3 regions of the Mesorhizobium sp. CA15 genome follow, and region 1 is predicted to be linked to each of the others. Evidence: predicted binding sites of a transcription regulator. Region 1 holds the regulator's gene; each other region holds the start of a gene.

Region 1 (10,051 bases):
CGGAGCCGCCGGCGCTTATCGCGATACGGTGCTGATGAATGCCGGCGCAGGGCTGGTTGTGGCCGGCAAGGTGACGACGCTGGCCGACGGCATCGCGGCGGCGGCGCAAGCTATCGACAGCGGCCGCGCGCGTGCGGTGCTCGACAAGCTCATCGAGATTTCGAACGGATAGACCCCTTGTCCGATATCCTGCGCAAGATCGAAGCCTACAAGCGTGAAGAGATCGCTGCGGCGAAGCTCGCCGTGTCGTTCGCCGACATCAAGACGAAGGCCGGGGACGCCGAGCCGCCGCGCGGCTTCCTTGCCGCGCTGGAAGCCAAGCGCCGAGACGGCGGCTTCGCTTTGATCGCCGAAATCAAGAAGGCCAGCCCTTCCAGGGGCCTGATCCGGGCCGATTTCGATCCGCCGTCATTGGCACAGGCCTACCAGCAAGGTGGCGCCGCCTGCCTTTCGGTGCTTACCGACGCCCCGTCTTTCCAGGGCGCTCCCGAATTCCTGACAGCCGCTCGGGCAGCGGTGCGCCTGCCGGCTCTGCGCAAGGATTTCCTGTTCGATCCCTACCAGGTCTACGAAGCACGCGCCTGGGGCGCCGACGCGATCCTGATCATCATGGCGAGCGTCGACGACGCGCTTGCCAGGGTCCTTGAAGCGACCGCCTTCGAGCTCGGTATGGACGCTCTGGTCGAGGTGCACGACGAAAAGGAAATGCAACGCGCGCTTCGCCTTTCGTCGAGGCTGATCGGCATCAACAACCGCGACCTCAGAACCTTCGAAACCAGCCTCGACGTTTCGGAGCGGCTGGCGGCCATGGTGCCGGCGGATCGGCTGCTGGTCAGCGAGAGCGGCATCTTCACGCATCAGGACTGCCGCCGGCTGGAGAAGAGCAAGATCGGCACCTTCCTGGTCGGCGAGAGCCTGATGCGGCAGGCCGACGTGGCCGCCGCCACGCAACTGCTGCTCACCGGCAAGGCGCGTGCCGAGGCCGTTTGAGGATGGCCTCCCTTACCCATCTTGGTGCCAAGGGCGAAGCCAACATGGTCGATGTCGGCGACAAGGCCGAGACGACGCGCACGGCAGTCGCTGAAGGGTTCGTCTCCATGCAGCCGGAAACGCTGGAGATGATCCTGGCCGGCGACGCCAAGAAAGGCGACGTATTGGGGACTGCCCGTATCGCCGGCATCATGGCCGCAAAGAAGACGCACGAACTGATCCCGCTCTGCCATCCGCTGCTTCTGACCAAAGTTGGCGTCGAGATCGAGCCGGACCATTCCTTGCCAGGTCTCAAGGTCACCGCGCTCGCCCGCGTCACCGGCAAGACGGGCGTGGAGATGGAGGCGCTAACCGCCGCTTCAGTCGCCTGCCTCACCATCTACGACATGGCCAAGGCAGCGGACCGCGGGATGGTGATTTCCGGCGTCCGGCTGGTCGAGAAGACCGGTGGCAAATCAGGCGACTACAAGGCAGGTTCATAATGGCCTTGCTTCCGGTCACCGAGGCGCTCGAACGCCTGCTGGACGGCGTGACGGCTCTGCCGGGCGAGCGCGTTCCGCTGGCTGACGCGGCGGGCCGCGTGCTGGCCGAGCCGGTGGTCGCGCTGCGCACGCAGCCACCTTTCGATGCCTCCGCGATGGACGGCTATGTCGCGCGCTTCTGCGATGTCGCCTCGGCGCCGGCGCTACTCGAGGTCATCGGCGTGGCGCCTGCCGGGCGCGGTTTCTCCGGAACCGTCGGGGAAGGCCAGGCGGTGCGCATCTTCACCGGGGCACCGTTGCCCGAAGGGGCCGACACCGTCGTCATCCAGGAAAACGTCCGCGACCTCGGCAATGGCAGGATCGAGCTGACCGAGCCGACCGCGAAAGGACGCAATGTGCGCCGCCGCGGGCTCGACTTCGGCCAGGGCGACGTGCTGCTCGAAAAGGGGCGCGTCCTCGATGCAGCGGCCCTTTCGCTGGCGGCCTCGGCCAACCACCCAGCCCTGAACGTCGTGCGCCGGCCGCTGGTCGCGATCATCGCCACCGGCGACGAATTGCTGCCGCCGGGCAGCGCTCTCGGCCCCGACCAGATCATTTCCTCGAATGCCTACGGCGTGGCCGCCGCCTCCCAGTCGATCGGCGCGCTCGCGCTCGATCTCGGCATCGCCGCCGACCGCCAGGAGGCGATTGCCGCGCTGGTCCGGCAAGCGGTCGAGGCGGACGCCGATGTCATCGTCACGCTCGGCGGCGCCTCAGTCGGCGACCACGACCTCGTCCATAGCGTGCTGACCGGCGAAGGCATGCAGCTCGATTTCTGGAAAATCGCCATGCGCCCCGGCAAACCACTGATGTTTGGCCGGCTTGGCCATATCCGCTGCATCGGCCTGCCCGGCAATCCGGTGGCAAGCATTGTCTGCTCGCAACTCTTCCTGAAACCGCTGCTTGCCCGGCTCGGTGGCCGCGATCACCATCAGGATATGCGAACGGCCCGGCTTGGCACCGCGATGCGGGCCAACGACCTTAGGCAGGACTATGTGCGCGCCGTCGTGCGCGAGGACGCCGGCACCTTGGTCGCGACGCCTTTCGGAATCCAGGACTCCTCGATGCTGCGGATGCTCGCCGACGCCAACGGCCTGATCGTGCGCGAGCCCTTTGCGCCGGCGGCGGAAGCCGGCGCTGAATGCAGCGTGCTCATGCTGCGCTAGGCGTCGACGAAGTCGATCCTGATACGTCGACGAAGTCGATCGTAGCCCTTATTCGTCCACCAGCGTACGGGTCAGGGGATGATCCGGGTCGGCGAGGCCATCGACAATGTTGAAATGATGTCGGTCCGGCTCGACCACTGAACGGGTGGAGGCGCCGAGCCCGGTCCAGATGTTGGCGAGCAACGCGCTCTGGCGCAGGAATTCCGCACGCTCGCCGCCGCCGGCCCAGCAGGTGATGCAGGCTCCCTGTCGAGGCCGCAACAATGCCGGGCTTTCGCTCCGCGCTTCCGGCTCGTCGATGTTCAGGGTCTCGTTCAGCGCTGTGAACATCAGCGGCCGAAGGTCGTGCAGGCCTGAAATCGAAACGACCTGGCGTATGCGCCGCGCCACATCGGATGATAGCGGTGAGACCGTGGTCACCATTCGGCTGGCGAGATGCCCGCCGGCCGAGTGCCCGGTCAGCATCAGCGGACCATCGACCATGGCCGCCGCCTTCTCGATCGCTGCCGCGGCCTCGCCGACTATGCCGCTGATCCTGGTCTGCGGGCACAGCGTGTAGGAGGGCATGGCGACGGCAAAGCCGCGGCCGAGCGCGCCTCCAGCCAGATGCGACCAGGAGCTCTTGTCCGACTCCATCCAATAGCCGCCGTGGATGAACACGACGAGCCCCCTTGGCGCCGCAGACGGGAGAAACAGGTCGAAGCGCTTGCGCGGCGCTTCGCCGTAGACAACATCGAGCCGCGCCCTGCCCTCTGACAGCAGCCTTTCGCGGAATGCCCGCGCCGGCCCATCCCACGCCGCCGGCCAGCGGTCGCCGCCGGCGATATTGGCGCCATTTGCGTAGGCGTCATCCCAGTCGACAATACGATGTCCCAGCAACGGTATCTCCGCGATCAGATCATCTGTTCGGCATCGCCGATTCAAAGTCAGGTAACGGTTGTTTTGACGGCAAAGCGTGCGTCTTGCCAGATGCCAGTGCGCAGGATGTCCTCCAGCACCTCGACCGCATCCCAGACATCGCGGTAGCCGACATAGAGCGGCGTGAAGCCGAAACGAATGGTGGATGGCGCGCGGAAATCGCCGATCACGCCGCGCTCGATCAAGGCGCGCATCACCTGGTAGCCATTTGAATGGGCGAACGACACCTGGCTGCCGCGTTCTGCGCCTGAGCGCGGGCTCTCCAGCTCAAGACCGAAGCCGCCGCATTTGGCTTCGACAAGCCGGATGAACAGGTCCGTCAACGCGACGCTTTTTCTCCGCACGGCCCTGATGTCGACATCGTTCCACATATCCAGCGCGCCTTTCAGCGCGCGCATCGACAGCACCGGTTGCGTTCCGCAAAGGAACCGCCGGATGCCCGTGCCCGCGGCGTAGCCCTGCTCGAACGCGAAAGGCCGGGCATGGCCCCACCAGCCGCTGAGCGGCTGGCGAATGTCGCCGTGGTGGCGGTTCGCGGCGTAGATGAAGGCCGGTGAGCCCGGTCCGCCATTGAGATATTTGTAGGTGCAGCCAATAGCGAAATCGGCATTCGAGCCGTCGAGATCCACCGGCAGCGCACCCGCCGTGTGGCAGAGGTCCCACACGATCAGCGCACCGGCTTCATGAGCCTTGCGGGTGAGCGCCGCCATGTCGCGCAGCCGGCCGGATTTGTAGTTGACGTGGTTGACCAGGATGACCGCGACGCGATCGTCAACCAGTTCCTCAATCGTCGGGGCATCGGTGCCTTCGAGCCGCAGCACCGTGCCGAGCCGCGTCGATGCGACGCTTTCCGCCATGTAGAGGTCGGTCGGAAAGCTGTCGCCCTCGGCAACGATCACCGAACGCTCGGGCCGCATTGCAAGTGCCGCATGCAGGACCTTGTAGATGTTGATCGAAGTCGTGTCGCAAACGACCGTCTGGCCGGGTTTCGCGCCGATCAGCCGTCCTAGCTGGTCACCCAGCTCGATGGGCATATCGAACCAGCCGGCGGTGTTCCAGGCGCGGATGAGATCCCGCGCCCATTCCTGCCTCGCGGCAGTCTCGATCTCGCTGAAGGCGTCTACCGAAGCAGCGCCCAGCGAATTGCCGTCGAGGTATATGACGTCTTCCGGCAAGACGAAGCGATCGCGCATGGCGCGCAGCGGATCCGCGGCATCCATCGCCTCGACTTCGGCGAGATCAGGAATTCCCCTCATTGTGCTGCCGCCTCCATTTCGATCTGGCCAAGGGGGTTTTCTCACCACCGTCGGCGACAGGGCAAGAACCTTTGGTCCTATGTTAGCTGGTCCATAGACGGCGAAGACTGCGGATCGGAACTTCGCCAAGGTTGGCATTTTGGGTTCGTTTCGTTCACGGTGCCACGCGCTTACGGTAGAGCCAACCACGGCTTCGTGATCGTGGCGGGTTGTATTTCAGCGTAAGGGGAACTCCAAAATCGAGCGAAATCAATGCCGCTGCCCCAGGAGGGGCAGCCGGCCGTCACCGGATGCGACATTGTTTCGGCAGCCTTAACAAATTCACTAAACTTTAAACGGTTGCGGAACACAACTGGAACAGATAGTGTTTGTTCTGGGTTTGTTTTTCTGATTCTGGTTTCAGAACCCGTGGGGGCCGCCGATGCTGACGCGCAAACAACATGAACTCCTGATGTTCATCCATGAACGCCTGAAGGAGAGCGGGATTCCTCCATCATTCGATGAGATGAAGGAGGCGCTCGACCTTGCCTCCAAGTCCGGCATCCACCGGCTGATCACTGCGCTGGAGGAACGTGGCTTCATTCGCCGGCTGCCGAACCGGGCGCGCGCGCTGGAAGTGCTGCGCCTACCCGACTCGATCGCGCCTGGCCTGAATGCCGCGAAGAAGTTTTCGCCGAGCATCATCCAGGGCGGCCAAGGCAATCTCAGTCGCCAGGTCAAGCCGACGACGCCATCGCGCACCCCGACGCCAAGCAACGACGACGAGGCCGCGGCGGCCGTATCCATTCCGGTGATGGGCCGCATCGCCGCCGGCGTGCCGATTGACGCCATCCAGCACCAGACGCATTCGATCTCGGTGCCGCCGGACATGATCATGGGCGGCGAGCATTACGCGTTGGAGGTCAAGGGCGACTCGATGATCGAGGCCGGCATCTTCGACGGCGACACCGTCATCATCCGCAATGCCAACACCGCAAGCCCGGGCGAGATCGTGGTGGCGCTGGTCGACGATGAGGAGGCGACGCTTAAGCGTTTCCGCCGCAAGGGTGCCTCGATCGCGCTCGAGGCCGCCAACCCGGCCTATGAGACCCGGATCTTCGGACCGGATCGGGTCAAGGTTCAGGGCAAGCTCGTCGGACTTATCCGCCGCTACTGAGCAGAACTGCCCGGCCTTCTTCGCCCGGACGACAATCTATTGGGCCGGTGCGGCGGCTGGTTTTTCCGGCTGCTTATAGGGCGCCAGTCCCCTCGCCTCGCGCGTGTATTTCCGCTGCTCGTGCCAGGGTCGGTATGGTTCTACGACCGCGTAGCGGACGGTTGGCCGCGCGGTTGCCGATTGCGGATCGAAGAAAACGGCGGCGCTGCCGTCGCGCGCCAGCTGCCGCTTGGTGACGACGAGCACACGCGGATCGCGGCACGGGTTATAGGCCGTGGCGTCGTTGATGACGATGAGGTCGGCGAAGCCGCAGGCCGGCCGGGCGGTGTCGCGGGTCTCGGCGAGCGCGACGATCGCGCCGGAAGGATGCCGACCGATGCAGAGATCGCCGCTGCAATAGAAGGGCGAGCCGGGCGGCAGGTCGACGGGATCGGCAATGTCCAGCGCATCTTTGGCGAACCTTTCCGGCGGCACGATCTCCTCGGCTTTCAGCGCCCGTTTCCAATTGTCGGTGGTGAACTCGTTGGAGCGTTCGCGATTGACGGCAAGCTCGCCGCCGCCGATCGGCATCGCCACCAGATGCGCATCCTCCGAGATAAGCACGTCCGGTGTGCGGACATGCGGAATGGCCAGCAGCGCAGCGAGCGCGAAAGGAACGGCGGCAAGCCTCAGCCAGGTGGTAGCCATGGTCGCGATGACCAGCGCGACCGTCGCCAGCAGCACCGACTGGATCGAGATCAGCCCCACGGCGTCGACCGGTGAGCGCTCGGAAATCCATGCCGAAATGGCGATCATCGCCGTCAGGCCTTTGCCCATGACAAAGAGGAAGGGACCGTCTAAGCCGAAGGGCATGGCCAGCGCGCTCAGCACGGCGAACGGCATGACGACCAATGAGACGATCGGCATGACCGCCAGATTGGCCAGCAGGCTGAGCGGCGACACCCGCTGGAAGTGCCAGATGGCAAACAACAATGTTGCGCTGCCCGCGATGAGCGACGTCACGGCGGCGCCACCCGCTCCAATCGCCAGTTTTCGCGATAAGAACCCGAGAAACGAACGCTTTGCCGGCGGCGCGGTCGTTTTGCCGGCGCGATAGTCGGCAAAGCCGGCATAGGCGCCGACCAGGGCGGCGGTGGCGGCGAAGGACATCTGGAAGCTCGGGCCGACCACTTCATGCGGCGAGACCAGGATGACGGCGATGGCAGAGATCGCCAGGTTGCGCATGGTCAGCGCCGCGCGGTCGAAAAGCACGGCGACCAGCATCACGCCAAGCATGATGAAGCTTCGCTCGGCCGCCACCACGATGCCGGAGATCACGAGATAGGCGGCGATCGACGCCAGCGCGATGCCAGCGGCATATTTCTTCACCGGCCGGCGCGACGAGAAGTCCGGAAACAGCGCGAAGGCGCCGCGCAAAAGCACCATGATCGTGCCGGCGACCAGCGCCATATGCAGGCCGGAGATCGAAATGATGTGGTAGATGCCGGTGCGTCGCATCGACTCGTTGATGGCTTCCGGAATGCCAGCACGAACGCCGACGATCAGCGCCGCCGCGATCTCGCCCTCGGAACCGCCGATGCTGCTCCTGATGTGGTCGGCAATCCCCTCGCGAGCATTTTCTATGGCCGATGCCACGCGCGCGCCAAACGGCACCTCCGTTGGCGCACTCGGGGTCGGCGCGACAAGTTTCGGATCGCCCAGGAAAAAGCCGCTGGCGCCTATGCCGGCAAAATAGCTGTCGAAGGAAAAGTCGTAGCTGTCCGGCCGAACAGGACCTGTCGGCGGCAGCAGCTTGGCATAGCCGGTCAGCATCGACCCGGCCGACATGTCGGACGGGATCCTGCGCGCCGACAGCCTGATGCGGTCCGGCGCGTAGCGCAGCTTCGGACGCTCCGTGGATATCAGATCTATGGTGAGCCGGACACGGCCGTTGGCCATCGCCTCGGCGGTGACGAGGCGGCCCGTCAGCCGTGTCTGGATTTCGGAACCCAGCATCGGGGTCGCCATCCGCCAGGTCTCCACCTTGGCCGCAAGAAAGCCCAAGGCGCAGAAAAACGCCGCCATGAAGACAAGGTGCGTTCTGTGCCGGGAACGCGAGACCGCCGCGCAGACCGCCATCAGGGCGACCGCCGCAAGCGGCCTGTAGAGGTCCGGCTCGGCGCTCAGCGAGAAGTAACAGATCACGCCGGCTGCCAGGAACACCGGCACCAGCAGGAAGCCCACGCCACGGTCAAGCTCGATCTCCATGGCGACGGCGATGCCTCGGCGCAACGCAGGAAGCGAAGCGCGGCCAAGCTGTTTGCGGATTCGGCCTACGGTGTCTATTGACGAGGCTGGCTGAAGCGCACCGGCACCGGGCGGCAGAAGCCCGGCTGGTAGACGGAGTTCCGGAAGCGAAACCGGCGCTTCTTCCGCAGGCGCGGCATGGGCAAACATCAGGCGCTCGCTGACGCCAGCTGTCGTTTCCCCGCCCTCCCTCACGCCCCGGCCACGTCCAGCCATCGGGTCTGCCCCTTGCGCCCCAGACCGCCTATGCTACATGAACGCCGGTCGCGTGGAAGTCTGCGCGAAACATGCATTTTTCAGCGCTTCCTCGAGAGTTCCATGTCCGACAAGGTCGTCACCCGTTTTGCCCCCTCGCCTACAGGTTACCTGCATATCGGCGGGGCGCGCACGGCGCTGTTCAACTGGCTCTATGCCAAGCACACCGGCGGCACGATGCTGCTGCGCATCGAGGATACCGATCGCGAGCGCTCCACCGAAGCTGCCACGGCTGCCATTCTCGACGGGCTGACCTGGCTTGGCCTCTCCTGGGATGGCGACGCCGTCTCGCAGTTCGAGCGCGCGCCGCGTCACCGCGAGGTGGCGGAGCAGCTCGTGCGCATGGGCAAGGCCTATTACAGCTACGAGACGCCGGCGGAGCTGGAGGCGATGCGCGAGGCCGCACGTGCCAAGGGCCTGCCGCCGCGTTACAACGGCCATTGGCGCGACCGCGGCCCCTCCGAGGCGCCGGCAGGCGTCAAGGGCGCGATCCGCATCAAGGCGCCGACCGAGGGCGTGACGATCGTCAACGACCGCGTGCAGGGCGAGGTGCGCTTCCCCAACAAGGATCTCGACGACTTCATCATCCTGCGTTCCGATGGCGTCCCGACCTACATGCATGCCGTCGTCGTCGACGATCACGACATGGGCGTCACCCACATCATCCGCGGCGACGATCACCTGACCAATGCCGCGCGCCAGACGGTGATCTACAACGCCATGGGCTGGGACGTGCCATCGATGTCGCACATCCCGCTGATCCACGGCGCCGACGGCGCCAAGCTGTCGAAGCGGCACGGCGCGCTCGGCGTCGAGGCATATCGCGCCATGGGCTACCTGCCCGAGGCTCTGCTCAACTATCTGGCCAGGCTCGGCTGGAGCCATGGCGACGACGAGGTGATGTCGATTAAGGACATGATCGCCTGGTTCGACATCGGCGACGTCAACAAGGGGGCGGCCCGCTTCGACTTCGCCAAACTCGAGGCGCTGAACGGCATCCATATGCGCAAGATGGACGACCGGGCGCTGTTTGACATCTTCGTCGCCACCTTGCCATATCTCGAAGGCGGCCCGGCGCTCGCGGCAAAGCTCGATGACCGGCGCAAGGCGCAACTGCTTGCCGCTATGCCCGGCCTCAAGGAGCGGGCGAAAACTCTTGTGGAACTGGTCGACGGCGCGGCGTTCCTGTTCGTCGAGCGGCCGTTGCCGCTGGACGAGAAGGCGGCGGGCTTGCTCAACGCGGATGCGCGCGCGATTCTGCGCGGCGCGCATGGCGCATTGTCTTCTGTTCAGGGCGACTGGAACGCCGCCTCGGCCGAGGCTTCGATCCGCGACTTCGCGCAGGCCGGCGGGCACAAGCTGGGCGCCGTGGCGCAGCCCCTGAGAGCCGCGCTGACCGGCCGCAGCACCTCGCCAGGCGTGTTCGATGTGCTTGCTGTGCTGGGCCGCGAGGAAAGCCTTGCGCGCATTGGAGATCAAATCGATTAGGAGCGAGCTGGCCCA
Region 2 (10,051 bases), on a different contig from region 1:
CAGGCCGGACCATTCGCAGCCGGAGCACGCCTGGCGCGTCAGGCCGGCGGAAAAAGCCTTGCGCATCCCCGCCAGTTTGGGGGCGTCCAGCACCAACCGGTCTCCCGCCTGGATCGGCCGCCCGAGGAGAGCGCCGACATCGCGCGCGGCCATCCGGTCCCGCTCGGCGGCGCTCTCGCGCAGGCAATGCGGCTCCGGCTCGCCGAGCAGCGGGGCGCAGACGTCGTCCGGACCGGCAACGATCACCACCGCCTCGCCCTCGCCCAACCGCTTCACCACCTTGTCGTAATTGGCGGTGAAGGCCGGCGAGTAGCCCTTGCCGACATAGGTCAGCAGGCAGAGCAGATGATGGGCGCGCAGCTTGACGGTCATCGCGTCCCGGACGAGCGGTCGCCTTGCTCCGCACGATAGGTGGAAAAGAGCTTCAGCGTCGCCGCGCCCAGCGCCGACTTGAGCAGGCCGCCGACGATGAAGGGCACGAAGCCGAAGGTGATGGCCTTTTCAGTGCCGATCATGACGGCAAGCCAGGCGGTGCCGAGAACCAGGCAGAGCAGGTTGCCGATGAGCATGGCGACGAAGGCAAGCATGGCGCGATTGCCGTTCCAGCCGCGTTCGGCCAGCCAGCCGACGACAGCGCCGACGACCGGAAAGGCGAAGAGATAGCCGCCGGTCGGGCCAACGAAATGCTGTATGCCAGCGGCGCCGCCCGCCAGCACCGGAAAGCCGGCGGCGCCCTCGACGAGCCAGGCGGCGATGGTCAACGCACCGAAGCGCCAGCCATAAAGCGCGCCGACCAGTGTGACGGCGAAGGTCTGCATGGTGACCGGAACCGGCACCATCGGCACCTCGATATAGGACGACAGCGCCAGGAACAGCGAACCGAGGATCACGGCGCCGATCTGCCAGGCGAGCGAACGGCTGTGCAGCCGCAACGGGCTGAAGGAGGGCTTGTACGTCGAAACGGCTGCGTTGGTCACGGTGTCTTCCTTGGTTGGCGTGGAATTATAGATAATTTTTCGACTTCATCTATTATCGAATCCATATTTTCGCGGAGATGGCAAGTCCGGCTGCGACACGGCTTGCGAACAGATGGCGGATACAGGCGATCTGGGTCGTAGCGTGATATCGACGCCGACGGCGATGCGACGGCGTCCGCTACCCCACGATGGCGAAGGCGTCGCGCGTCTTGCCGGAAGCGGTCTTGACCGGCTTCTGGCCGATCCATTGCACGTGCCGCCCGAGTGTCGCGGCGGCCGATTCGGTGTTGCCTTGTCTCAGGGCGCTCAGGATCGCCCGATGATCCTGGTCGGTGCGGGTTTCCCATTCCGAGCGCCAGGCCGCGAAAAGGAAGCGCGCGCTCGCGGCATGCAGGTCGTCGATGGTGGAGAGCAGGCGCGGCATGCTGCAGGGCGCCAGGATCAGCCGGTGGAAGGTGCGATTGGCCTCTTCCCAGGAGCGCACGTCGCGGGATTTGTCGCCGGCCTTGGTCGCCTCCTCGGCTTGATCGAGGATCGACGCCGTCAGATGCGGCACGGCATGGCGCAGCGCCAGCACTTCGAGCGCCGCCCGCATCTCGGCCACCTCTCTGACCTCGCCGAGATCGAAAGAGGCGACGCGCACGCCGCGGCGCGGTTCGCCGATCGCCAATCCTTGAGCCTCCAGGCGCCGGAAGGCCTCGCGCACGGGCACATGGCTGGTGTTGAATTCCTGGGCGACATGGTCCTGGCGCAGCCGCGAGCCGGGCTCGATGGCGCCCGAAATGATGCGGTCCGCCAGTTCCTTGCTGATGCGGACGGCGATCGTGTCTTCTTTGCTGGCCATATTTTATAGATAATTTGCCGGACCGCCGTTTGTCGAGACGGCCGGCGCGGGATTCACAGGCGCCCTTCCCGGCGGACCCAAATGTGCCGGATCCGCGGGCTCAGTTGACGCGGCTGATGCAGAAATCGATCACGTCGATCAAAGCCGACTTCTGCGGCGTCGCCTCCAGCGGCGCCAGCGCGTCGCGGGCGATCTCGCCGAAATGGCGGGCGCGGCCGATCGTATCGGCGATGGCGCCGTGGCGGGCCATCAGTCCGATAGCCTTTTCAAGCCCGGCATCGTCGGCGACGTTGTCCTCGATGGCGCGCTTCCAGAAGGTGCGCTCGGCCTTGGTGCCGCGCCGGTAGGCGAGGATCACCGGCAGCGTCACCTTGCCCTCGCGGAAATCGTCGCCGACATTCTTGCCGAGATCCTTGCTCGAGCCGCCATAGTCCAGCGCGTCGTCGATGAGCTGGAAGGCAAGGCCGAGATTCATGCCGTAGGAACGAAGCGCGGCGCGATCGGTGCGCGAGGCCTGGGCGATGACCGGCCCGACTTCGGCGGCGGCCGAGAACAGCGCCGCCGTCTTGGCCTTGATGACGGCGAAATGCTCGTCCTCGGTGGTCTCGAGGTTCTTGGCGGCGGCCAGCTGCATGACCTCGCCCTCGGCAATGATGGAGGCTGCGGCCGACAGGATGTCCAGCGCTTCCAGCGAGCCGACCTCGACCATCATGCGGAAAGCCTGGCCGAGCAGGAAATCGCCGACGAGCACGCTCGCCTGGTTGCCCCAGATCATGCGCGCCGTCTTCTTGCCGCGGCGCAGCGCGCTCTCGTCGACCACGTCGTCATGCAGAAGCGTCGCCGTGTGCATGAATTCGACGGCGGTCGCGAGCTTGACATGGCCTTCGCCGGAATAGCCGAACATCTGCGCGGCGGCGAGCGTGAGCATGGGCCTGAGCCGCTTGCCGCCGGAGGAGATCAGATGATTGGCGATCTCCGGGATCATCTCGACGTCGGAGCCGGCCTTGGACAGGATCAGCTCGTTGACCCGCCCCATATCGGCGGCTGTCAGATCGATCAAATCCTTGATGGAAGCGGGTTCCCGCTTGCCTTCGATGTTGAGAACGACACCCACCACGACAACTCCCGTCAATCTGACGCACCCTTGGTCCCTCGCCGACTCTAGGGCGGCGCAACCGGGCACGGCAAGAGGCGAATTAGCGCGGCTCCGCCGACTGAGTGTCCACGCGCACGTTTACACGAACGCCACAACCTGCGATTTTCGTTTCATGATCGAGCTTGTCCGCACCAACGACGCCGTCGTCATCTCCTTTGTCGAATCGCTGATGCGCGACGCCGGCATCGCCTGTTTCGTCGCCGACCAGAATATGAGCGTGCTCGACGGTTCGCTCGGCATCCTGCCGCGGCGCGTGATGGTCGATGCCGAAAAGGTCGATGCCGCACGGCGCATCCTCAAGGATGCCGGCATCGAGAACGAGATCCGCAAAAAATAATGGGAGCCAGCACCGCCCCCGTCCCGGATACGCCGGCGCACACGATCGATGCCTTCCATCGCGGGCGCTTCTGGCTGGTGCAGCCGAGCCGCGGCGGTCATCGCGCCGGCATGGACGCCATGATGCTGGCGGCCGCCGTGCCGTCCGGCTTTTCCGGCCGGCTCGCCGATTTCGGCGCGGGCGCCGGCGCCGCCGCCCTTGCCGTGTTGTCGCGCTGTCCGGCGGCGCAGGCCGTGCTCGTCGAGCGCTCCGCCGAAATGGCCGGGTTCGCCACTGCCACGCTTTCGCATCCCGGCAATGGCCATCTCGGCGACCGCGCCTCGGTGCTGACCGCCGACGTGACGCTGACCGGTCGAGCGCGGACCGAGGCCGGGCTTGCCGACAACTCCTTCGACTTCGTCATCATGAACCCGCCGTTCAACGCGGCCGAGGATCGCTCGACGCCCGACGCGTTGCGCAGAGAGGCGCATGTGGCGGAGGACGGCCTGTTCGAGCGCTGGATCAGGAGCGCCGCCGCCGTCGCCAGGCCGCGCGGCGGGCTGGCCGTCATCGCGCGGCCCGAGCAGTTGGTTGCCATCCTGGACGCGATCGAGGGACGCTTCGGCGATGCCGAGTTGCTGTGCGTGCATCCGCGGCCGGATGCGGCGGCGATCCGCATCGTCGTCAGGGCGGTGCTCGGCGCGCGCGGAAAATTGTCGATCCGCCCGCCGCTCATCTTGCACGGGCCGTCCGGCAACGGGCCGGCGGAGCGGACGGAAATGATCAATAACGGCCTGGCATCGCTGTTCGGCGATTGATCCTTGAAGCGCGTCGCGTTGAAATGGATTCTAGCGACGCACTTCAAGTTTTTGTTTTATGCATGTCTTTTTCGCAAAACCGCTGCACACTTTTGCGCGACATGCACTGGCCGGCGATGCGGCATTGCCGTTGGCCGGCGAGTTCCTTACATGCCCAAGCAGGATGATGCCGCGACCCTGAAACAGACCAACCGACCTGATCGCATCTTGCTCCTTTGCCTTTTGTCCGGAGACAATCGTTCGTGAAACGCCTTTTCAACCGCCTGCTGCCGAAATCCTGGCGCTCGACAGTCGTCACCATTCCGGTCATCCGGCTGCAAGGTCCCATCATGGCCGGCGGAGGCCAGTTCCGGCCGAGCCTGTCGCTCGCCTCGACGGCCGGCCTGATCGAAAAGGCGTTCAGCTTCGACGCGCCGGCGGTCGCCATCTCGATCAACTCGCCGGGCGGCTCGGCGGTGCAGTCGCGTCTGATCTTCAAGCGCATCCGCGACCTGGCGGCGGAAAAGAACAAGAAGGTGCTGGTCTTCGTCGAGGACGTGGCGGCCTCGGGCGGCTACATGATCGCGGTTGCCGGCGACGAGATCTTCGCCGACCCGTCCTCGATCGTCGGCTCGATCGGCGTGGTCTCGGCCTCGTTCGGCTTCCCGGAACTGATGAAGAAGATCGGCGTCGAGCGGCGCGTCCACACCGCCGGCCAGAACAAGGCCGTGCTCGATCCGTTCAAGCCCGAGAAGGAGGAGGACGTCGAACGGCTGAAGGCGCTGCAGCTCGAAGTGCACGCGACTTTCATCGACCTCGTCAAGGAACGGCGCGGCAGCAAGCTCAAGGACGACCCGGACCTGTTCACCGGCCTGTTCTGGACCGCCAAGCGCGGCCTCGAGCTCGGCCTTGTCGATGCGCTGGGCGATATGCGCAGCGTGCTCAAGACCCGTTTCGGCGAGAAGACGCAGCTCAAGCTGATAACCGCGCCGCGCGGTCTGTTCGGCCGTTTCGGCCTGTTCGGCTCGCGCGTTTCGGCGCCGGATATCGCGGCGGCCGCCGCCAGCGGCGTCCTCGATGCGGCGGAAGAGCGCGCGCTGTGGGCGCGCTTCGGGCTTTGAAAAAGCCATGAATGCGGCTAGCATGGCCGCTTGACCGACCCATTCGGCCGGCCTTGCCGCGAGGACGCGGGAGGAGTTTTAGAGATGCCGCAGATCATTTTCTTCGCCGTTGTCGGCGCCGCCGCTTACTTTGGCTACCGCGCTTTCGTGCGCGAGGCCGAACGCGTGACGGCCAAGATCCGGCGTACCGAAAGACAGGCGGCGAACGGCACGACGGGCACGCTGGTCAAGGACCCCAAGACCGGCGAATATCGTCTCGCCAAGGACTGATCCCATCTCGCCAGCAGCCGACATCCTGGAGCCCGGCACAGAGGTCCGGACGTGGCTTGCGCCTGCCAAGATCAACCTGGCGCTGCATGTCATCGGACAGCGCGCCGACGGCTACCATCTCGTCGACAGCCTTGCCGTCTTCACCCGCTTCGGCGACCGGCTCGAAATCGAGTTGGCGGAAGAGGATGACTTCTCCGTATCCGGCCGTTATGCCGCCGGGCTGCCGCTCGACATAGGCAATCTGGTGGTGAAGGCGCGCGATGCCTTGCGCCGGGAAGCCGGCATGCAACAGGGGTCGCCCGTTGCCATCCGGCTGGAGAAGAACCTGCCCATCGCCTCCGGAGTCGGCGGCGGCTCGAGCGACGCGGCGGCCGCGCTTAATGGCCTGGTGCGGCTCTGGAAGCTCGATATCGATGACAATTCGCTGGCCCGGATCGGGCTTTCGCTCGGTGCCGACCTGCCGATGTGCCTCAAATCAAAGCCGCTGATCGCACGCGGTATCGGCGATGAAGTCTCGCCGCTATCCGCCTTTCCTGCGCTTGGCCTGGTGCTGGTCAATCCGGGCATCGCGATCTCGACGCCGGACGTGTTCAAGGCGCTCTCCAGCCGCGATAACGAGGCGCTGCCGCCGCTGCCGAAACGCCTCGATTTCCACACGATCCGCAACTGGCTGGAGACGACGCGCAACGATCTCGAGCCCGCCGCCCGTTCGATCTGCCCGGCGATCGGCGAGGCGCTCAAGACGCTCAAGCGTGCCGACGCCGCCTTCGCGCGCATGTCCGGCTCGGGCGCCACATGCTTCGGCCTGTTCGAGACCGGCAATGTCGCAAAGCGCGCGGCGATCGAGATCCGCGCCCGCCACCCCGACTGGTTCGTTGCCGCGACGCGCAGCATGGAGGTGAGCGATGGCGAAGCTTGACGAAAGCCGGCCCTTCATTCCAGTGCGCATCGCCGTGCTTACCGTCTCCGACACGCGCGGCCTCGCCGACGACAAATCCGGACAGACGCTGGCCGACCGCATTGCGGAAGCCGGCCACAGCCTTGCCGCGCGCGATATCGTGACCGACGACCGCGACAAGATCCGCGACAAGGTGCTTGGCTGGTCGAAGGACGAAAACATCGATGTCGTGATCACCACCGGCGGCACCGGCTTCACCGGCCGCGACGTGACGCCGGAGGCGCTGGAGCCGATCTTCGAAAAGCGCATGGACGGCTTTTCGGAAGTCTTCCACCGCATCTCCTACGACAAGATCGGAACCTCGACGATCCAGAGCCGGGCAACAGGCGGCGTCGTCAACGCCACCTTCGTCTTCGTGCTGCCGGGCTCGCCCGGCGCCTGCAAGGACGCCTGGGATGGCATCATCAAGGCGCAGCTCGACTACCGGCACATGCCCTGCAACTTCGTCGAGATCATGCCGCGGCTGGACGAGCATCTCAGGCGCGGCGGCAAGCCCACCTCGTAAAGCTCAGTTAAGGCGCCCGGCCGGCACGGCGGGGCATCATTTCGGCGGCGCGATCCAGATTTCGGCGTTCAGCCTTCTGGTCGCCAGGCCGCGCGCCAGGGCTTCGGCGCTGCGCGCGCTCTTTGCCAGAGCCGAGGCCTGACGCTTGCTGATGACAAGCCCCTCGGCCAGTGCACGATTGCTCGAGAACACCCTGGCCAGGAAAGGCGCACGGTTGGCGCGGGCGCGTGAAAAGCGCGCCGGCATGGTCTGTTTCGCCGTGTGCGCCACGACTTCGTCGATCCAGCCCTCGGCGAGCCGCGCCCCTGGCTCGAGCAGGAGCAGCCAGTCGCCCTTGGCCTGGCCGATACCGGCGCCGATCCCGCCGGTCGCATAGTGGCAGCCGGCATGCTCGGCCACCCGGTGCGTCTGATCGGTCGAGCCTTGATCGCAGACGATCACGTCGCGCACGACGCCTTCGACCGCGCCGCCGACCAGCGAGGCGAGCGTACGGGCAAGCCCCTCTTCGTCGTTGCGGGTTTCGATAAGGACGCTGAGCATTTTAGCCGAATAGCGGAAAGTGCGGCGATGCGCCAGTTGCGCGCTTCAAGCGAAAAAGTTCTTGCTTTGTTCTCTTCGGCGAAATAGGAATAGTTTCATGAACAGAGCGATTCGACAGCCTGCCGACAGTCCCTGGGAGAGGGCGAAAATGGAACAGATCGTGCGCGCCGACATTGCCGCTTTCGGAGCAGGCCGAGCCGAGATGGCGAACGCGATGATCGAGCAGAGCGGCTTGCGCGTGCGGCCCGATCGCAATCGCGGCCGCTCGGCCGGGATCAATCCGTCCGGCCGGTTCGAGCCGATCAGCCGGCATGTGTTCGACGACGGCTGGAACTCGCTGGAGGAACTGCCGCCGTTCAAGACGGAAGTGCAGGTCGAGAAGCCGCGCACCATCATCACGCGCAACGAGTCGCCTGACATCTCCTTCGACCGTTCGATCAACCCCTATCGCGGCTGCGAGCATGGCTGCGTCTACTGCTTCGCCAGGCCGACGCATGCCTTCATGGGCCTGTCGCCGGGGCTCGATTTCGAATCGAAGCTGTTCGCCAAGCCGGATGCCGCGCGCATGCTGGACAGGGAATTGTCAAAACCGGGCTACCAGCCGCGCACGATCGCCATCGGCACCAACACCGATCCCTACCAGCCGATCGAGAAGCAATACCGCATCATGCGCGAGATCCTGGAAGTGCTGGAAGCGCGCGGCCATCCGGTCGGCATCGTCACCAAGTCGGCGCTGGTGACACGCGACATCGACATCCTGTCGCGCATGGCCGAGCGCGGCCTTGCCAAGGTGGCGCTGTCGGTGACGACGCTCGACCGCATGCTGGCGAGAACGATGGAGCCACGCGCCTCGACCCCGACGAAGCGGCTGGAGGCGATCAGGCAGCTTTCGGACGCCGGCATCCCGGCATCGGTCATGGTGGCACCGATCATTCCTGGGCTTACCGATCCGGAGATGGAGCGCATCCTCGATTCGGCTAGATCCGCCGGCGCGCGGGAGGCCGGCTACGTCATCCTGCGCCTGCCGCTCGAAGTGGCGCCGATCTTCAAGGACTGGCTGTTGCGCCATTATCCCGACCGCTACCGGCATGTGATGTCCCTTATCCGCTCGATGCGCGACGGCAAGGATTACGATTCCGAATGGGGCAAGCGCATGAAGGGCGCCGGTCCCTATGCCTGGCAGATCGGCCGGCGCTTCGAGATCGCCGCCAAGCGGCTCGGCCTCAATGTCGAGCGGCGGCAGCTTCGCACCGACCAATTCGTCGCAGGCGCCAGTGCCGGCGAGCAGCTGATGCTGCTTTGACGCCAGCACCGGCCATGACGGCCGGCGCTAAACACTTCCAGGCAAAGCGATTTTCGGTCTGGAATTGCCATTCGTTTCGAAATTCCGTCCGGCCCCTGTCCCCCGGCTGTGAGACGGTGCCTTCCCGGTCCGACGCCCCATCCGACCCGGAAGGACTTGCGGAGAATCGGAGCCGATGCGAACCTCGCCGCACCATGGCTCGCGCGCGTTCCGATTCTCCGCTTCTCTTTGAAATGGTCGAGAAGCCCGACTTCTCGATCGAGACGAAAGCGATAGCCGACGGGCTGTGGCCGGTCGCCGGCATGGACGAGGCCGGCCGCGGCCCGCTCGCCGGTCCGGTGGTGGCCGCCGCGGTGGTGCTCAACCCCGCCAACATTCCCGAAGGCCTCGACGATTCCAAGCGCCTCACCCATTTGCAGCGCGAGGCGCTGTTCCTCAAGATTCTCGGCTCGGCGCTCAGCATCTCGATGGCTTCGATCAGTGCCGAAGGCATCGACAACAGCAACATTTTGAAAGCCAGCCTCGAAGCGATGCGCCGCGCTGCCGCCGGCCTGTCCTTGCGGCCGAAGCTCGCCCTGGCCGACGGCCGCGACATACCGCCAGGTCTCGCCTGCGAAGGCCGCGCGCTCATCAAGGGCGACCAGCGCTCGCAGTCGATCGCCGCCGCCTCGATCGTCGCCAAGGTGATGCGCGACCGCATGATGTGCGGCTGCGGCGGACATCACGAGCACTACGGCTTCGAAGTGCATATGGGTTACGCGACGGTCCGCCACCGCACCGCGATCGAGGCGCATGGGCCGGTGGCACGGCTTCACCGAGCCTCGTTCGCGCCGTTCCGGTTGGGTGGGGTTGAGATGGCGGAAGAGGAAGAGAGCCTCGCCGGGCTGGAGTAGTTAGCTGATCCCCCCCAATGTGGGTTACGGCTTGCGGACATCCACTGTCAGTGGCGCGACTGATCAGGCCGAGGCTTGATTGCCACGTGGTTCCCCCAATCCGTCGCTGCTTCGCAGCGCCACCTTTCTCCTCCGGAGGGAAAGGAAGGAGCGTTGCTGGACGAGCATTGACGGCAAAAAGCTTGGCGCCTTCCTCTACCCCGTCGATCGGGGGAGAGGTGGCTCGGCGAAGCCGAGACGGAGTGGAGGTCGACCTGCGCTACATAAGACAATGCATGCGCCAGGCTGCCAAGCACGCTATCGCCAAGACCAGCTGCTCGGAAATGTGTGCATAGCGTAGCCCCTTTGTGGGGGAGATTGGCAGCTTCGGC
Region 3 (10,051 bases), on a different contig from region 1:
GGTGTGCTGGCGGCCTGGGAGACGGTGATCGATAATGCGCATCTGTTCGGCGCCGAGACGGTGAGCGGCTTCACCGGCCGCATCCGCGGCAAGAAGCTGACCGACAGCCTGCCGCGCTTCCGCGAGGTGTGGGGGCCGCTGGCCAGGCGCGCCGCCGACAAGGGCGTGCGCATCGCTTTCGAGAATTGCGCGATGGACGGCAACTGGGCGAGCGGCGACTGGAACATCGCCCACAATCCCGATGCCTGGGAGCTGATGTTCAACGAATTGCCAAACGACAATCTCGGGCTGGAATGGGAGCCCTGCCATCAGCTTGTCTACCTGATCGATCCGATCCCGCAGATCCGCAAATGGGCGCCGCGCATCTTCCATGTCCATGGCAAGGACGCGACCGTGCGCTGGGACGTCATCCGAGAGCATGGCGTGTTCGGCCGACTGCCTTTCGTGCAGATGCGCACGCCAGGCTTCGGCGACAGCGACTGGACTCGGGTGATCAGCGAGTTGCGGCTGGCCGGCTACAAGGGCGCCATCGACATCGAGGGCTGGCACGATCCGGTCTATCGCGGCGACCTCGAGATCACCGGACAGGCGCGCGCGCTCGACTATCTGAAACAATGCCGGGGAGGGTCCAGCTACCTGCCAAATCCGGCTTGAGGCCAAATTGAGGATTGGCCGGCGGGAGGAGCCGGCCAGCACTGCGGCGCGCCGCGCCGAACCATTGTCGAAAACCCTCCGATGCGAGGGATCAAAAGGGAGGAACGTGCATGAGCATGACGACCAGAAGGACTGTTCTGCGCTCGACCGTCGTGGCGGCTGCCACGGCGCTCTGCGCCTCGATCTCTGCCTTGCCGGCGCACGCGCTCGACGCGCAATGGTGCAAGGACGTACACATCCGCTTCTTCGTCGGCGGCGCCGAGGGCGACGCCTTCGGCACCATCGTCTATAATGGCGCCAAACAGGCGGCGGCCGATCTCGGGCCGAAGGTCGACTACATCTTCTCGCAGTGGGACGTCGAAAAGATGGTGCAGCAATTGCGCGAGGCGGTCGCGGTCAAGCCGCAGGGCATCGCAATGATGGGCCATCCGGGCGATGCCGCGATCATGCCTTTGGCCGAACAGGCGCATAAGGACGGCATCAAGATGATGTACCAGAACGTTCCGGTGCCGAAAGTGGTGGCGGCGTTCGGCGGCGGCTATGTCGGCGCGCAGCAGGAGCAGCAGGGCCGCGCGCTCGGTGTCGAGGCGTTCAAGCTCGGCAAGCTCAAGTCCGGCGACAAGGCGATCATGATCGGTCCGTTCGAGAACGAGAACCGCGGCGCGCGCGAGCGCGGCACTGTCGCGGCCCTAAAGGAGGCGGGCGTCGAGGTGATCCAGTTGTCCTCGCCACCGAGCGGCGAATGGGCGTCCGATCCGAACCTCGCCATTCCGGTGATCACGGCGGCACTGCTCAACCACCCCGACGTCAAGGCGGTCGGCTATCCCGGCGGCCAGATGCTCGGCAATGTCGCCACCTACATGCAGGCGGCGGGCAGGAAGCCGGGCGACATCTTCAATTTCGGCTTCGACACCAGTCCGCAGATCGTCGAAGGCTTCAAGGGCGGCTGGGTGCAACTGACCGCCGACCAGCAACCGTTCCTCCAGGGCTATCTGCCAATCCTCAGCCTTTGCCAGCAGGTGGTGCTGGGGCTGGCGCCGATGAATGTCGACACCGGCGCCGGCTTCGTCACGCCGCAGAACTACGAGATCGTCTCAGAGCTCGCCAAGCAGGCATTGCGTTGACCTCCCAAGCCGCCGGCCGGGATTATTGCCCGGCCGGCGAGATGACCGGCAGACAGACAATTCCAGCGAGGATCGCATGGGCGAACGTATCATCGAACTGCGCGACATCAAGAAATCCTACGGCCAGGTCTATGCGCTGGGCGGGGTCAACCTCAGCGTCGACCGCGGCGAGGTGGTCGGCCTGATTGGTGACAACGGCGCCGGCAAATCGACGCTGATCAAGATCCTATCCGGCGTGGTCAAGCCGACCAGCGGCGAGATCCTGGTGCGCGACAAGCCGGTCACCGGGTGGAGCGCGGCGCGCTCGCGCGACGCCGGCATCGAGACGGTGTTCCAGGACCGCGCGCTGGCCGTGCAGCAGACGATCGTGCGCAACATCTTCATGGGCCGCGAACTGACCAGCTTCATGGGCTGGCTGAAGGTCGACAAGGAGATCGAGGAGGCGAGCCGGCTAATGCGCGAGATCGGCTTCACCTCGAAAGTGTTCACGCCGCACTCGATCGTCGGCCAGCTTTCCGGCGGCGAACGCCAGGGCGTGGCGATCGCACGCGCCATCTACAAGCAGGCGGAACTGATCATCCTCGACGAGCCGACGACGGCGCTGTCGCTGACCGAGACCGCCAAGGTCTTCCATTTCGTGCGCCAGGTGCGGGCGAGCGGCCGCTCGATCCTGTTCATCGGGCACAACATCCACCATGTCTTCGACATTGCCGACCGCTTCGTCGTGCTCGACCGCGGCAAGGTGGCGCTCGCGGCCGACCGCAACGAGGTCAAGTCGGCAGAAGACCTCATCAACTTCATGGAAGACGTAGCACACCCCGGCGGATTGCCGGGACTGCACGAGGGCGCGGAGCAGGGAGCGCAATGAGCAAGGCGATGGAACCCGATCTGCAAACGCCTTTGGGAACGGCAAGCGGCAAGGTAGCCAAGGGACCGGCCAAGGAATGGAGCCATCCGTCCAATCACTGGCTGCGCGGCTTCGTCCTCGACAACCGCGCCTCGCTCGGCACGCTCGCCGTGTTCATCGTCATGATGGCGGTGTTCATGATCGCCAACCCCACCGTCTTCACAACCTGGTATCTCTACAGCTCCGTGCTGACGACGCTTCCCGTGGCGCTGTTCGTGGTCGTGCCGCTGGTCTTCGTCGTCACCTGCGGCGAGATCGACCTGTCATTTCCGGCGACAATGGGATTTGCCTCCTGGGTCTTCGCGCTGGTCGTGCAGGCCGGCTACGATCCGTTTATCGGCATCGCGGCGGCGCTCGTCACCGGCACGCTGCTCGGCTTCCTGGTCGGTTCGCTGGTCGTCTATGGCGGGCTGTCCTCGCTGATCGCCACGCTCGGCATGAACTTCCTGCTGCGCGGGCTGATCCAGATCATCAACGAAGGCAAGTCGACGGCGCTGACCGGCCTTGCCGACAGCTCGGCCTACAAGATCTTCTCCAGCCAGGTCTGGGGCATCCCGGTGCAGATATTCTGGGCTATCGCCTTCGTGGTGTTCTCGGCGCTGCTCTACAACCGGCATCGTTTCGGCGCGCAGGTGAAAGTGGTCGGGGACAATCCCGACAGCGCGAGGCAGATGGGCATCGACGTCAAATGGGTCCGGGTGAAGGTGTTCGTCTTCGTCGGCATTGGCGCGGCGATCGCCGGCACCTTCTCGGTGATGATCAATTTCACCTGGTGGCCGACGGCGGGCGACGGCTATCTGCTGCCCGTGCTGGCTTCGGTGTTCGTCGGCGGCACGCCCACCTGGGGCGGCATCGGCACGGTGGTCGGCGGCGCGATCGGCGCGGTCACGGTGTCGTTCATCCAGACCGGGGTTGTCGCGGCGGGCCTCAGCGGCTTCTACGTGCAGTTCTTCAACGGGCTGATCATCATCCTGTCGCTGCTCGGTCACAAGTGGAACCAGGCACGGTATCGGTGAGGAGGCCGGTCACACCGGCGCGACAAAACCGTCCAGCACGCGTTTCTGGCCGGCCTTGTCGAAGTCGATGGTGAGCTTGTTGCCGTCGATGGCCGCGATGTTGCCGTTGCCGAATTTCTGGTGGAAGACGCGGTCGCCGACATTGAAGGCGGACGGCGTGTCGGCGACGGATTTGGCCACCAGCTCGCCCTCGATGGTGCGGCCCTTCACGCTGGTGCGGCCGGCGCCGTAGCCTGAATCAGTCTCGCCATAGCCGATACGCTCGACCTGATGGCCGGAGCGCGTGCCCCAGTTGCGGTCGGTCGCCTCGGTGCGGTTGGCCTGCGCGCGTTGCCAGCCGGGCGTGGCATAGGTGTTGGAGAAGCTGCCCTGGTCCTTGGCGCCGATATTGTCGAAGCGCGAGGCGCCGTAGGGGTTCTGCCGGCCGCCGCCGCGGCCGGAAGCAAACGAGCCGCCGCCATAGGGGTTGCCGTAGCCGCCGTAGCTGTTGCCGCTGTCGGCGATATCGATGTGGGTTTCGGGCAATTCGTCGACGAAGCGCGACGGGATCGTCGATTGCCACAGGCCGTGAATCTGGCGGTTGGAGACGAACCAGATGTGCAGGTTCTTTTTCGCCCGCGTCAGGCCGACATAGGCGAGCCGGCGCTCTTCCTCGAGGCCGGAGCGTCCGCCTTCATCCAGCGCGCGCTGATGCGGGAACAGGCCTTCCTCCCAGCCGGGCAGGAAGACGGTCTCGAATTCGAGGCCCTTGGCCGAATGCAGGGTCATGATCGAGACCGCATCTTGCGACTCGCCCTGCTCGGCCTCCATCACCAGCGCGACATGCTCGAGGAAGGAACGGAGCGATTCATACTCCTCCATGGAGCGGATCAGCTCCTTGAGGTTTTCCAGCCGCCCGGGCGCCTCCGCCGAACGGTCGTTCTTCCACATGTCGGTGTAGCCGCTCTCCTCCAAAATGGTCTCGGCAAGCTCGATGTGCGGGGTGGTTTCCAGCGCCTTCTGCCAGCGCTCGAAATTGGCTGCGACCTCGCGCAGCGCCGCGCGCGGCTTCGGCTTCAGCTCGTCGCTTTCGGCGAGCGTTGCGGCGGCCTCCAGCATGGGGATGCGCATGGCGCGCGCCGTGTCATGGATCTGGCGGATGGTGGCTTCGCCCAACCCGCGCTTCGGCACGTTGACGATGCGCTCGAAGGCGAGGTCGTCGCCGCCATTGGCGACGACGCGGAAGAAGGCCAATGCATCGCGGATTTCCAGGCGCTCGTAGAAGCGCGGGCCGCCGATGACGCGGTAGTTCAAGCCAAGCGTGATGAAGCGGTCTTCGAAGGCGCGCATCTGGAAGGAGGCGCGCACCAGGATCGCCATGTCGTTGAGATTATGCTTCTGGCGCTGGTAGGCCTCGATGGCGTCGCCGATGGCGCGGGCCTCTTCCTCCGAGTCCCAGGCGGCGTGGACGTGAACCTTGTCGTCCTCGGGGTCGTCGCGGTCGGTGAACAGCGTCTTGCCGAAGCGGCCCTCATTGTGGGCGATGAGGTGCGAGGCCGCGCCCAGAATATGTGCGGTGGACCGGTAGTTGCGCTCCAGCCGGATGATGGTGGCGCCCGGAAAATCCTTGTCGAAGCGCAGGATGTTGTCGACCTCGGCGCCGCGCCAGCCATAGATCGACTGATCGTCGTCGCCGACGCAGCAGATGTTGACTTTGTTCTCGCTCACGGCCGCGCGCTCGCTTCGCTCGCTGGCCTCCGCGGGGGCGGCCTGGCCGGCCGACGCCCGGTCGGGCTTGCGGCCTTCGGCCGATGGGCTGCGCCCAGAATGCGGCCTCTGCGCCAGGAGCCGCAGCCACATGTATTGCGCGGTGTTGGTGTCTTGATACTCGTCGACGAGGATGTATTTGAACTTGCGGTGGTAATCCTTCAGCACGTCCGGATAGGCGCGAAAGATGCGGATCGGGTGATAGAGCAGGTCGCCGAAGTCGCAGGAATTCAGCGTCTGCAGCCGTTCCTGGTAGGCCTTGTAGAGCTGGCGGCCCTTGCCGTTGCCGAAGCTGCGCGCATCGCCTTCCGCTATTTCGTCCGGGCCGAGGCCCTTGTTCTTCCAGTTGTCGAGCATCTGGGCGAAGGTCTTGGCCGGCCAGCGCTTGTCGTCCAGCCCTTCGGCCTGGATCAGTTGCTTGATCAGCCGCACCACGTCGTCGGTGTCGAGAATGGTGAAATCCGATTTCAGCCCGGCGAGCTCGGCATGTCTGCGAAGCAGCTTCACGCCGATCGAGTGAAAGGTGCCGAGCCAAGGCATGCCCTCGACATTGCCTTCGCCGATCAGGATGCCGATGCGCTGCTTCATCTCGCGCGCGGCCTTGTTGGTGAAGGTTACGGCCAGGATCTGCGAGGGGAAGGCCCTGCCGGTGGCAAGGATGTGAGCGATGCGCGTGGTGAGCACCCGCGTCTTGCCGGTGCCCGCGCCGGCCAGCACCAGAACCGGGCCTTCGGTCGTCTCGACCGCGAGCCGCTGCTCCGGGTTCAGGCCCTTCAGATAATCGGGCACGCCGTTCTGGCCGCTGCGGGCGGCCATGGCGCGCGCGGCTATGCCGGATGGAGCCGCTGCCGGCCGCGCATTCGGTTCATCGAAAAAAGGCATGTCCTCGGAAAAGCCCGACATCGCCCCCGAATGTAGTGATTCGGCAGCGAAAGACCAGAACTGTCTACGTTTTGTTCTAGTTTCGCGTGTCTGCCCCCAACTTGACAGCCGGAGCGAGCGAGGGAAAGCTGCCGGCAGGGCAGGGACGGCGCGCCGTCGCCTCAGAGCGGCCGCAAAGGCGCAACAGTCGAAGGAGCACCGTCTTGGCTGTCACCATCACCTCCCTCGTCCTCTTCCTCATCGGTCTCATTCTCGGCGGCGGCGGCATCTGGCTCATCGCGCTGGGCGGCAGTTGGTACTACCTGATCGCCGGCCTGATCTTCCTGATCACCGCCTGGCTGCTTTTCAGGCGCCGGTCGACTTCGCTCTGGCTCTACGCGCTGTTCGTGCTTGCCACTTTATGCTGGGCAGTGTGGGAAATCGGCTTCGACTGGTGGCAGCTCGGCCCGCGCGGCGGCGTCATCGTGCTCATCGCCTTGTGGCTTTTGACGCCGTGGGCAAGGCGGGGGCTGCGGGGGCCGGACGGACGCGCGCCGCTGATCCTGGCCGTGCTCGCCTCGCTCGCGGTCGCCGGTTATTCGATGACCGCCGATCCCATGGATATCGGCGGCACGCTGGGCACCGAAAAGGCGGCGACGGCCGCCAATCTCGGCGGCGACATCCCGGCCGGCGAGTGGCAGTTCTACGGCCGCACGCCCTTCGGCCAGCGCTATTCGCCGCTCGACCAGATCACGCCGGACAACGTCGCCAAGCTGCAGCCGGCCTGGACCTATCGCACCGGCGACGTGAAAGGCCCCGATGATATCGGCGAGACGACCTATCAGGTGACGCCGCTGAAGATCGGCGATGTGCTGTTCATTTGCACGCCGCATAATTTCGCCATCGCCATCGATGCCGCGAGCGGCAAGGAGAAGTGGCGCTACGATCCGAAGATCAAGCTCGACCCCAACCGCCAGCACCAGACCTGCCGCGGCGTGTCCTATTATGCCGATGCCAAGATCGCCGCCGGCCAGCCTTGCGCCGCGCGCATCTATCTGCCGACCTCCGACGCCCGGCTGATCGCGCTCGATGCCGCGAACGGGCAGGTGTGTCCGTCCTTCGCCGAGGCCGGCACGCTGAACCTGATGGCCAACATGCCCTATCCGAAGTCGGGCTATTACTATTCGACGTCGGCGCCACTGATCGTCGCCGGCAAGATCATCGTCGGCGGCGCTGTCAATGACAATTATTCGACCGAGGAACCGTCCGGCGTCATCCGCGCCTTCGACGCCGGCACCGGCGCGCTCCTATGGAATTGGGATTCCGGCAATCCGGACGTGACGACGCCGCTGCCCGCCGGGCAAACCTACACCCACAACTCGCCCAACATGTGGTCGACGGCGAGCGCCGACGAGAAGCTGGGACTGCTCTACGTTCCGCTCGGCAACCAGACGCCGGACCAGCTCGGCATGGACCGCAGCGCCAATGTCGAGAAATTCTCCTCCTCGATCACCGCGCTCGATCTCAACACTGGGCAATTGCGCTGGGTCCGGCAGACCGTGCATCACGATCTGTGGGACATGGACGTGCCGGCGCAGCCGTCGCTGGTCGACATCACCACCGGGAACGGCGTCGTGCCGGCGCTGGTCGGGCCGACCAAGCAGGGCGATCTCTACGTGCTCGACCGGCGCACCGGCGAGCCGATCATTCCGGTGAAAGACGTGCCGGCGCCCGGCGGCGCGATCGAGGGCGATCATGCCTCGCCGACGCAGCCGGCCTCGGACCTGTCCTTCAATCCCAAGCCGCTGACCGGCGCCGACATGTGGGGCATCACCATGTTCGACCAGCTGGCGTGCCGGATCGAATTGAAGAAGCTGCGCTATGAGGGACGCTACACACCGCCCTCGCTGCAGGGCTCGCTGATCTATCCCGGCAATTTCGGCGTCTTCAACTGGGGCGGCGTCGCGGTCGATCCGGTGCGGCAGGTGATGTTCGGCATGCCGACCTACCTCGCCTTCACCTCGAAGCTCATCCCGCGCACGGAGGTGCCGCCGCCGGGCGATACCAAGGGCAGCGAGCAGGGGCTGAACCGCAATGAAGGCGCGCCTTACGCGGTGGTGATGGGACCGTTCCTGTCGCCGCTCGGCATTCCCTGCCAGGCGCCGCCCTGGGGCTATGTCGCCGGCGTCGACCTCAAGACGGGAAACATCGCCTACAAGCACCGCAACGGCACTGTCTACGACATGACGCCGCTGCCTTTGCCGCTCAAGGTCGGCGTTCCCGGCATCGGCGGGCCGATGATCACGGCGGGCGGCGTCGCTTTCCTAGGCGCCGCGGTGGACGACTATCTGCGCGCCTACGACCTCACCACCGGCAGGCAGCTGTGGCGGGCGAGGCTGCCGGCGGGCGGCCAGTCGACGCCGATGACCTATACGGTGGCCGACGGCCGCCAGTTCGTCGTCATCGTCGCCGGCGGCCACGGCTCGGTCGGCACCAAGCCAGGCGATTACGTGATGGCCTACACGCTGCCGAAATAGGACAAGGCGAGGCCGGCCTGCTACGAAAGCAAGAAGCCGGCCAGCAGGACGGTCAGGAGAAGCGACGCGGGTACGGCGAGAAGCCAACGAGCCTCCAGGACACTGTTCCGATAGTCTTTCATTTTCTCGCTCCAACCTTTTAAGACGGCTCCAGCGCGTAACCCGCCAGCGCTGGAGCCTCTGCTTTGTGCTCAACCGCTGTAGCGGGAGCTTCCGGCAGTGGGTCAACGGAGGGTCGGTTGGTTCGTTCCTGGCGCAAGTCCCCAGTCGGGCTATCGGTTCCGACTGAAGTCGCACATCACAAGCATTGGTCCCAAGGACGAAACATATAGCCCACTATCTCATTGTGTCCCCGACTGGCGGACATGAGTCCCTTCATCGCCAGTTTATGGATGCCCGTCACCCCCAGGATGGCGGGCATCCGTTAGGGGCGGGCAGGAGGTGGACGGTGTCGATTTCCAATGAGTTGCGGGACGTCAGCATCCGTTACGAGTGCCGTAACTGCCACTCGCCGATCCATCAAAACCGGTTCATGGTTCAAGGCGGTAAGCATCTTCAGATACGATGACTGCAAGACCAAATTGCGCCTTGGCTACTCGGCTAAGCTGGCCCTTTCCAAAGGCACTGCCAGTCGGCGTAGGTCGGGAGCTCTCGCCGACATTTTGGACAATGGTCGCGGCGGCATCGACGTTGATGACCTGATCGCACTGTCCTTTGTCACGTCGGATGAGCGTTAAGGAAAATACGAAATGGGACCGGAGGCGTCAGCGATATTGGTTTTGCTTTCGTGCAGTCCGGGGTGGGCTTGTCGGCCACTCGAAATCGCGCCTCAAATCTACTCCGCCGATGAATGCAGAGCGGCCTTGGCGGATCGTTTGGCTAAGTCCCCTGTCGGCGAAGTTATTGGCCGATGCGGGGAGGTTGACGCCACGGTTACCAATTCGCCGCCGCCTGGATATTCCGCCCTAACAGTCACCCGAGGCACAAAAACTACGAACTATCTTGTTCCCCATAAGGTGGACTAATCGATTTCGCCGGTGGGAGGCCTTCGGTCGCCAGAAAGCGGATCAGCTTTGCCGTCGAAAGGCCGAGCCGTTCAAAACCGGTTCGGAATGCTTCAAAGCCCGAGATGACCCCGCAAGCTGGGCACCTGATCCAGCACCTGGTTGGTCAGATCAGGGCCGGCGGCAACCTCGGCCTGCTTGA

What was found. The regulator LexA, encoded in region 1, represses DNA repair genes until DNA is damaged. The targets are predictions, from matches to a motif close to TGTTCNNNNTGTGTTCNG.
Region 2: a site for LexA is predicted at 7,541-7,558, ahead of LB515_RS08080 (PA0069 family radical SAM protein). Genes of this name have one in related genera too.
Region 3: a site for LexA is predicted at 6,391-6,408, ahead of LB515_RS18335 (ATP-dependent helicase). Genes of this name have one in related genera too.

What each region holds. Positions count from the first base shown of each region.
Region 1 is NZ_JAIUHQ010000001.1:217,586-227,636, forward strand. Features, by position in the region: gene trpD (anthranilate phosphoribosyltransferase) at 1-172, shown strand, start outside; gene trpC (indole-3-glycerol phosphate synthase TrpC) at 178-990, shown strand; gene moaC (cyclic pyranopterin monophosphate synthase MoaC) at 993-1,472, shown strand; gene glp (gephyrin-like molybdotransferase Glp) at 1,472-2,677, shown strand; gene LB515_RS01130 (alpha/beta hydrolase) at 2,726-3,556, opposite strand; gene kynU (kynureninase) at 3,604-4,851, opposite strand; gene lexA (transcriptional repressor LexA) at 5,273-6,007, shown strand; gene LB515_RS01145 (ComEC/Rec2 family competence protein) at 6,044-8,509, opposite strand; gene gltX (glutamate--tRNA ligase) at 8,612-10,036, shown strand.
Region 2 is NZ_JAIUHQ010000003.1:300,477-310,527, reverse strand. Features, by position in the region: gene LB515_RS08135 (DUF1284 domain-containing protein) at 1-372, opposite strand, end outside; gene LB515_RS08130 (biotin transporter BioY) at 369-977, opposite strand; gene LB515_RS08125 (GntR family transcriptional regulator) at 1,156-1,821, opposite strand; gene LB515_RS08120 (polyprenyl synthetase family protein) at 1,922-2,935, opposite strand; gene LB515_RS08115 (DUF2007 domain-containing protein) at 3,090-3,314, shown strand; gene LB515_RS08110 (tRNA1(Val) (adenine(37)-N6)-methyltransferase) at 3,314-4,111, shown strand; gene LB515_RS08105 (S49 family peptidase) at 4,354-5,211, shown strand; gene LB515_RS08100 (NfeD family protein) at 5,296-5,481, shown strand; gene LB515_RS08095 (4-(cytidine 5'-diphospho)-2-C-methyl-D-erythritol kinase) at 5,507-6,400, shown strand; gene moaB (molybdenum cofactor biosynthesis protein B) at 6,387-6,944, shown strand; gene LB515_RS08085 (glycosyltransferase) at 6,981-7,484, opposite strand; gene LB515_RS08080 (PA0069 family radical SAM protein) at 7,633-8,787, shown strand; gene LB515_RS08075 (ribonuclease HII) at 8,982-9,680, shown strand.
Region 3 is NZ_JAIUHQ010000011.1:67,747-77,797, forward strand. Features, by position in the region: gene LB515_RS18315 (sugar phosphate isomerase/epimerase family protein) at 1-654, shown strand, start outside; gene LB515_RS18320 (substrate-binding domain-containing protein) at 765-1,778, shown strand; gene LB515_RS18325 (ATP-binding cassette domain-containing protein) at 1,855-2,646, shown strand; gene LB515_RS18330 (ABC transporter permease) at 2,643-3,701, shown strand; gene LB515_RS18335 (ATP-dependent helicase) at 3,711-6,350, opposite strand; gene LB515_RS18340 (glucose/quinate/shikimate family membrane-bound PQQ-dependent dehydrogenase) at 6,533-8,845, shown strand; gene LB515_RS18345 (hypothetical protein) at 9,963-10,051, opposite strand, start outside.